DNA from 2 places in the Desulfitobacterium metallireducens DSM 15288 genome. Region 1 is predicted to be linked to the other one. Evidence: predicted binding sites of a transcription regulator. Region 1 holds the regulator's gene; the other holds the start of a gene.
The links. Region 1 encodes HrcA, which represses chaperone genes, less so after heat shock. Its sites were predicted from a motif close to TGTTAGCACTCNNNNNNNNNGAGTGCTAACA; they were not measured.

Region 1 (4,429 bases):
GAACAGATACGTCGAAGGTCCCACCACCCAAGTCAAAAACGAGAACGGTTTGATCGTTTTGTTTATCCACGCCATAAGCCAATGCAGCAGCGGTTGGTTCGTTAATGATCCGTTTCACTTCAAGTCCAGCAATAGTTCCAGCATCTTTAGTCGCTTGACGTTGTGCGTCGGAAAAGTAAGCGGGTACTGTAATTACAGCTTCAGTTACCGGCTGGCCAAGATAAGCTTCAGCATCAGCCTTTAATTTTTGCAGAACCATCGCTGAGATTTCTTGTGGGGAATAGCTTTTATCATCAATATTTACTTTGTAGTCAGAACCCATATGACGTTTAATGGAAATCACGGTTTTATCCGGGTTGGAAACGGCTTGACGTTTCGCAACTTGTCCAACTAAACGTTCACCTGTTTTTGAGAAGCCTACAACTGAAGGAGTGGTACGGTTTCCTTCCGCATTTGGGATAACAACAGCTTCTCCGCCTTCCATAACTGCTACACAAGAATTTGTCGTTCCTAAGTCAATTCCAATAATTTTACCCATAATAAATTCTTCCTCCTTATCAATGCTAGCGTGAGACTTTTACCATGCTAGGGCGCAATACTTTGTCCTTAAGATAATATCCTCTTTGAAGCTCTTCGACCACAGTATTTTCCTTATATTCCTCCGAATCCACTTGCAGAACAGCGTCGTGTAACTTCGGATCGAAAGTCTGGCCTACCGCTTCAATAGGAGCAAGACCTTCTTTTTCTAAACCTGTTTTCATTTGTTTCAAAATCATTTCCACGCCCTGTAAAAAGGACTTGAAATCTTGATTGGATTGTGAAGATGCCACTGCACGCTCAAAATTATCGAGTATAGGAAGCATCGCTACGATGACTTGTTCAGAAGCATACTTTAAAGTGTCTTCTCTTTCCTTTTGACTCCGTTTCCGGAAGTTATCAAATTCCGCTTGGAGACGTTGCAAGCGAGCATAATAATCATCCGCTTGTTCTTTGCTTTGTTTAAGCTCCGCCTCTAGGGTTAGGATTTTCTCTTCCATAGATACTTCTGGAACATCTTCCAGGACTTCTTCCCCGCCGTCGTGAACTTCACCCTCGGCAAGATTTCCTTCTGTCAAATCTTTATCTCGGAGATCAACTTCTTCTTCATTCTCCTGATGCAAATTTGGGGTTTTTTCTCCCCACTTGGCCATTGTCTAATCGCCCCTTCCTTATAGTCTTCGTCGCTTCGCCAAAAGTTCAGTCAACGTTTTCGTCATAAAATCTACCATAGCCATCGCCTTAGCGTAGTCCATGCGTGTTGGTCCAATTACTCCAATCGAGCCGACAGGTTTTCCATCGATTTGATACGTTGCTGAGATAACACTGCAATCCTGCAGTTCCTTAACGCTATTTTCTCCGCCAATCGTTACACTTAGTCCATCAGCGACTGGAATAAGTAGTTTTCTCACCTGTTCATCCTCTTCAAAAACATGAAGCAGACTTCTTACTTTATCTACATCCCGAAATTCGGGCTGATTAAGCATGTTCAAAGTTCCACCGAGATAGACCTTATTTTTATCATCCGCAGGTTCATTGAATACAGTCGTGAGCAGATCTAAAGCATGATCGATAAGCGATCGTTGACGTGTGAGTTCACTATAAATCTCATGAAGCAATCCACGGCGGACATCAATCATTGAATGGCCTTTCATCTTATCATTAAAGACGTTAGCAATTCTTTGAAGTTCTTCCGCTGTTACATTTTCTCCAATTTCAACGATCTGATTCTCAACCACACCGTTCTCTTTAACAACGACCATGATGGCTTGCCCCGGTTGGTACGGAAGAAAATGCATTTGGTTAAAAGAGCTTTTCCCTCGTTGAGGACTAATGACGATGCTCGTCAAACTGGTGAGCTGGGAGAGAAGTTTACTTGTATTGGAAATAACTTCTTGAATCTCAGCAATTCGTTTCGTCGTTTCTAGCTCAATCACATTTTTATCTTCTGAGCTGAGCTTAGGACGATCCATCAGACAATTGACATAATAGCGATATCCTGCATCCATGGGAATCCGGCCTGAAGAAGTGTGAGGTTGCTCGAGAAGTCCCATTTCCTCCATATCGGCCATTTCATTACGGATGGTCGCTGATGAGATACCCAAATCGAACTTTTTAGCAATCGTACGCGAACCCACCGGCTCAGCCGTGGTTATATAATCTTGGACAATCGCGCGCAAGATTCTATTTTTTCGTTCATCCATTTGCATATACTCAACCGCCTTCCCACCGTGTTGTTAGCACTCATCCTCAATGAGTGCTAACGGATTATGACATAAACTTACCACTCTTAACTTTTGTTGTCAAGAGGATTTCTAGATAAAAGTCAAAGAAGGTCAAATATTTTTTAAGGACTAATTTTCAAGTCAAATAGCGAATTTTAAACGAATTCTTGCAGAACACCATTGGCAACAAACCAAAAATCGGGGTTCAGTTTCAACGTCTTTTCATCTAAAATTAAAACCTTAGTCGTAAGATAGCGTTCCAAAACCGATCGATAAATATCCCGAATATCCAGCCCAAATTCTTGTTTAAAGGACGCGAGGTTCACTCCTTGTGAAAGACGAAGCCCAAGGATCATCCGTTCGGCCATCCGCTCCTGTTCAGAGAGATCTTCCACATCAGTAGGTTCAAGCGGCAACCCATTTTGTTCTAGATTCATTAGATATCGGTCTATATCTTCAAGATTCTTGGAACGAACGTTTTGAACACAACCGACAGCGCCTGGTCCAAGACCTAGATAATCTTCTCCCTGCCAATAGCCTAAATTGTGCTGACACTCAAACCCAGGTCGCGCAAAATTCGAGGTTTCATAATGAAGATAGCCTGATTCTCGCAGATATTCTCTCGTCCAATCATACATTTCCGCCTGATCATCATCATCGGGAAGAAGCGTCAAAAGCTTTGAACTCTGAGCCAGCGGCGTATCTTCTTCAACCATCAGTCCATAAATAGATAAGTGTTCCGGTCCAAGTTGAACAGCCTTCTTTAAGGTATCCTGCCAAGCCCCAAGAGTTTGACCTGGCAGTCCAAACATTAAGTCGAGGTTGAGATTTCTAAACCCAGCTTCTCGAATCAGATGCACTCCCTCTCGAACGTCCTGAACCGTATGTATCCTACCGATCTGCCTTAAAAGAGAATCATCAAATGACTGCACCCCTAGAGAAATCCGATTTATTCCCGCGCGTCTGAGAATTTGTAACTTCTCTCGAGTCAACGTTCCCGGATTTCCTTCGATCGTTTGCTCCACTGCTTCAGGAATATCAAATCCCTGTTTTAAAAGGGCAAAGAGCGCTTCTAACTCCTCTTCCGCAAGAGCTGTTGGAGTTCCGCCCCCAACAAAAAGAGAGGATACCCCTTCAGAGGCATCCTTTTTCCGCAGGTCGATTTCTTTCTTTAACCCCTTCAAGTAATCCTGAACCTTTGAATTTTTCAGCGGTACGGAATAAAAAGCACAATAAGCGCATTTCCGTACGCAAAAGGGAACGTGAACATAGAGTGATGGCATCAATTTCAGTCCTCTCTTAATTAAGGGACGATTTCATACACGGGGACGGTTCTTATGTCTGTCTTAAAAGAGTTGAGAAGGTCTCTGGGGTGTGGATTTTGTTTACACCGTTCACTCCAGGCGCTTCGCAGACCGAAGCTAAGGCACTGTCTCCTTCTCTGGGTCGCGGGACGCCGCCAAAATCGTCTCCTGACTCTGTTGGCGGTTGCTCACGTCCTGTTCGCAACCCTTTGCTTTCAAGCAGGAGCCACTGCCTAAGCTTCGATAACTGCTTGCTTAAGTCGTTCTCTCCCGTAAATCAAAATCCACGTCCAGGTCTTTCTCGCTTCTTTGTGCATGCATCCGCGGCCTTGGGTGCAGAATGCGCCCGCCGCCTCCCGAGTCATGCAAGCCGTACATGCAATAGACCCAAGAAGCTGCCCGGAGAGTTGCGAGTACAGATGCGGAGGCCTTTAGCGAGTAGCTAGCAAACTCGGCGAAAACTGACTTGCATTAGCGGGGCGGGCACATGGACGTGCCACGCCGACAACAGAGCCAGGGATGGCGATTTTGTCGGGCACCCCGCCTGCTTTCATCTACCAGTCTGAGCCGCAAGTTTGCTTTGCGAGCGCCCGGCCGGAGCAGCTGTAATCGCAATTCGCCCCAGGCTCTTGCTCAATAAAGATCTCCAGCGCCCCACCGAAACAGGGTATCAATCCCCTGATTAATCGTCAATCTGTAGAACCGCCATAAACGCATCCTGCGGAATCTCTACGCTTCCAACCTGCTTCATGCGTTTCTTTCCTTCTTTTTGCTTTTCGAGGAGTTTGCGTTTCCGAGAAATATCGCCACCGTAACACTTCGCAAGGACATCCTTCCGCATCGCACGCACGGTTTCCCGAGCAA
Region 2 (4,429 bases), 1.4 Mb from region 1:
GGAATCGAAGGGGATGCCCATGGTGGGGATTGGCATCGCCAAGTGAGTTTGCTCGCGATGGAAAGCATTAAAAAGATGCAGGACAAAGGACTGGATGTAGGTCCTGGCGATTTTGCAGAGAATTTAACCACAGAAGGAATTGATCTAGTGAGCTTACCCATTGGCACAAAACTTAAAATCGGCGATGCGGGTGTAGGTGAAGTGACTCAGATCGGTAAGGAATGTCATGCCAAATGTGCGATCTATTATCAAGCTGGAGATTGCGTAATGCCTAAAGAAGGAATTTTTATCAAGGTCTTAGAGGGAGGCCAAGTACGGGTGGGAGATAGTATTGAGGTGATGAATTGATGTTCAGAGTCGGTGTAATCACGGCTAGCGATAAGGGCTCTCGAGGAGAAAGAGAAGACCTCTCAGGTGCGCTCTTAAAGGAATTAGTCAAGGAGATTGAGGGAGAAGTCGTGGCATATGTCGTTCTCCCAGATGAGCAACAACAATTAGCTCAAAAGATGCGGGAATGGGCTGATGAGCTGAGTTTAGATCTGATCTTAACCACCGGTGGAACGGGTTTTTCTTTGCGAGATGTAACACCAGAGGCGACCAAGGATGTCGCAGACCGCATGGTTCCTGGAATTGCGGAAGTAATGCGCTATGAAAGTTATAAGATTACGCCTAAAGCCATGCTCAGTCGAGCGGTTGCGGCTTTGCGAAAACGCACCCTCATTGTGAATATGCCAGGTTCTCCGAAAGCGGTTAAAGAATGTTGGCAGGCTATCGCGCCCGCTTTACCCCATGGAATTCAAATTCTCAAAGGGGAAGCCAGTGAGTGTGCTACGCCCATAAACTCCTAAAAGTGCTTGTCACCCCTGTCCGGTTTACGCATACAGTATAGTAGGCGAACCGGGAACGGGGTGATTTTATTTTGAAGGCAATCGCTTTTGTAGATTATGAAAATATCTGGACGGGCTTGTTAGATAGGGGATACGAGTTAACCCCGGAAATTTTGATGCAAGCGATCCAAACCTATGCGGAGAGAAATGATCTCAGTATTACTGGAATTTACCTTTATGCTAACTTTGATCGCGAAGAATTTTGGAGAACCCAGACGTCCTTCGAAAAAACCAACGTTTTTACACGCCATGTGTTTGGTAAAAATAATTATGCAAACACCGAGTTGAGAAAAAATGCTGCCGATGTCGAACTTATTCTTGAGGCTCAAGAAATTTTGATCACCCGGACCTCGACGTTTGATACGTTTCTCCTGTTTACTGGTGATGGTGATTTTTTACCCCTAGCGCGAAAAATCCGAGCATGGGGTAAAGACGTTCGAGTGATGGGCGTCAATGGAAGCACACATCATGTTTTGCAAGCGTTTGGCGGATCAAATTTCTTTGAGGAATTTTTGAACCATGAGCTCGGGTATAAACCAGACCAGGATCTGGAACGAGGAATTCAGATTCTCGCCCAGCTTCAGTTAAGTATGGCTTATGTCGCCTCAACAAAGGCTCGATTAGCGTTGACTGAAGGGCTGCATCGGTCAATATCTCAAGTGAAAGAACTCATTCGATTTGCATTAAGGGAAAAAGTTTTCCTTGAGCGAGAATTTTCAGATGCAAGTCTAAAAATCGGGAAAACCAAAATATATTTGCTCAATCTCGAAAATGAACGCGTTCAGAATGTCCTAGGGGATACCCTGAGCGAAATCCGAGCACGGTATGTCAAGATAGGTGTAATCTCAAGCTAACTTTTAGATATTTTAGTGGGGCTGTTGCATGAACAATGTAGCGGCCCCTTGTGCTTCTACGAAAGCTAAATATGTAAAAAGCCGGTTAGGAGATACTCCTAACCGGGAAGAGGTTATTGGCTAACAAAGGTGATTTGACGAAGAGGAATTCGCACAACCGGACGAAGACCATCGATTGGATTTCCAACATTGGAGAAAAGCTGCGCATTGGTTAAGGTCGCTACTCCATCTTGTAGTCCACCAAAGTTTCCAATCCAGAACGAAGAGTCCATGCCAATTCTCAGTTGAGCACCAATGGGATACGTGTCAAATAAACCAAGAATAAAGGGTCTGCAGTTGAATCCTCCAAGTCCTCCAAAGCTCATAATAACATTCTCCTTTTCTTTGGATTGGCCGTCGGAACGACCTCCTAGAAGATTAGAGCGGAGAGGATTAAAAGCTTTGTTAGAAGGAATCTCCCTTTGCTAACCAAGACTTTCTATTTCTAATTTAGTGTATGATCAAATGTCAAAAAAGTTCAAGTAGAGGGAACAGATCACGAATAAAACTTGACCGGCTTGGTTAATATAGGAGTTAGAGCAGGTGGGGAGACCTTGAAATTCATGTTATATAAATAACGCAGTAAGATGGAGATATTCGAAGGTATAAATGGATAAATTCGAATATTCAACGATATTGACGTTTTGCAACGCTTGATTTCATCTTCGCCCTTGCATATTATAATACTTAGATGTTAGCACTCGTTACGAGTGAGTGCTAACAAAAAATAATAAAATAATCTTAAGGAGGGAATTTCTTCAATGAACATCAAACCTTTGGGCGATCGCGTCGTTATTAAAGCACTTCCATTAGAGGAAAAAACAAAAAGCGGAATCATCATGCCGGATACGGCTAAAGAAAAGCCAATGGAAGGTGAAATTGTAGCAGTTGGACCTGGAAAAATGGAAAAAGGTGAGCGTGTTGCTCTCGATGTTAAAGTCGGAGACCGCGTGATTTATTCCAAATATGCGGGTACCGAAGTTAAATATGATGGCGAAGAATATCTAATCCTGAAAGAGAGCGATATTTTAGCAATTGTAGGCTAATTATTTAAGATGTAAATCATAATTTTTAAGGAGGATATTTAAAGTGGCTAAACAAATCGTTTTTAATGAAGAAGCCCGCCATGCTCTTGAACGTGGTGTTAATGCTCTGGCTGAAGCGGTCCGCGTAACGTTAGGACCTAAAGGTCGTAACGTTGTCTTAGATAAAAAATTTGGTTCTCCCCTGATCACCAATGATGGTGTAACAATTGCTCGAGACATTGAGCTGGAAGATCCTTTTGAAAACATGGGAGCTCAACTCGTTAAAGAAGTAGCAACTAAAACGAATGATGTTGCAGGTGACGGAACGACAACAGCAACCGTTCTTGCGCAAGCCATTATTCGCGAAGGTCTGAAAAATGTCGCAGCGGGTGCTAACCCGATGGGTATTAAACGGGGGATTGAACAAGCTGTTGGTGTCATCGTTGAAGATATCAAAGCTAATGCTAAGGTAATTGAAAACAAAGAAGCAATTGCCCAAGTTGCGTCCATTTCTGCTGGAGATCAAACAATTGGTAATTTAATTGCCGAAGCAATGGAAAAAGTCGGTAAGGACGGCGTCATCACCGTTGAAGAAGCTAAAGGAATGACGACTGAACTTCAAGTGGTTGAAGGTATGCAATTTGACCGTGGCTATATCTCTGCTTACATGATTACAGATACCGATAAAATGGAAGCCATTTTGAATGATCCTTACATCTTGATCACAGATAAGAAGATTGGCGCCATTGCCGATATCCTTCCTGTTCTTGAAAAAGTAGTTCAAGCAGGTCGCCAACTTTTGATCATTGCTGAGGATATTGAAGGGGAAGCTATGGCAACTTTAGTTGTCAACAAACTTCGTGGAACCTTCACTTGCGTAGGAGTTAAAGCTCCTGGCTTTGGAGATCGTCGTAAAGCAATGCTCGAAGATATTGCAGTTCTTACAGGGGGTACAGTGGTTACCGAGGATCTCGGTCTTAAACTGGAAAATACTACGATTGAAATGCTTGGACGTGCTCGCCAAGTGCGCGTGACCAAGGAAGAAACCACAATCGTTGATGGCTCTGGAAGTACAGATGAAATTCAAAAACGGGTTGAAGCGATCAAAAAACAAATTGAAGAAACCACTTCTGATTTCGATCGTGAAAAACTCCAAGAACGTTTGGCTAAATTGGCTGGTGGCGTAGCCGTTATCCAAGTTGGTGCTGCAACTGAAACAGAAATGAAGGAGAAGAAACTCCGGATTGAAGATGCTTTAGCTGCAACTCGCGCTGCGGTTGAAGAAGGTATTGTCGCTGGTGGCGGTACAACCTTGATCGATGCAATTCAAGCACTTGATAGCTTGAAAAGCTTACTTGGAGACGAAAAAACTGGCGTAGCGATTATCCGTCGCTCGTTGGAAGAACCCCTTCGTCAAATTGCAAATAACGCTGGACAAGAAGGATCTGTTGTTGTTGAAAAAGTCAGAACAACTGCGCGCGGCGTAGGCTTCAATGCAGTTTCTGAGCAATATGAGGATATGATTACTGCAGGGATTGTTGACCCAGCAAAAGTGACTCGTTCCGCTTTACAAAATGCGGCTTCTATTGCTGCAATGCTCTTGACAACCGAATGCTTAGTCTCT

Region 2: a site for HrcA is predicted at 2,473-2,503, ahead of groES (co-chaperone GroES). Genes of this name have one in related genera too.

Annotation. Positions count from the first base shown of each region.
Region 1 covers NZ_CP007032.1:2,592,465-2,596,893, forward strand. The annotation lists gene dnaK (molecular chaperone DnaK) at 1-538, opposite strand, end outside; gene grpE (nucleotide exchange factor GrpE) at 564-1,190, opposite strand; gene hrcA (heat-inducible transcriptional repressor HrcA) at 1,209-2,246, opposite strand; gene hemW (radical SAM family heme chaperone HemW) at 2,417-3,544, opposite strand; gene lepA (translation elongation factor 4) at 4,248-4,429, opposite strand, start outside.
Region 2 covers NZ_CP007032.1:859,913-864,341, forward strand. The annotation lists gene DESME_RS04105 (MOSC domain-containing protein) at 1-348, shown strand, start outside; gene DESME_RS04110 (MogA/MoaB family molybdenum cofactor biosynthesis protein) at 348-848, shown strand; gene DESME_RS04115 (NYN domain-containing protein) at 920-1,741, shown strand; gene DESME_RS04120 (hypothetical protein) at 1,855-2,106, opposite strand; gene groES (co-chaperone GroES) at 2,542-2,826, shown strand; gene groL (chaperonin GroEL) at 2,870-4,429, shown strand, end outside.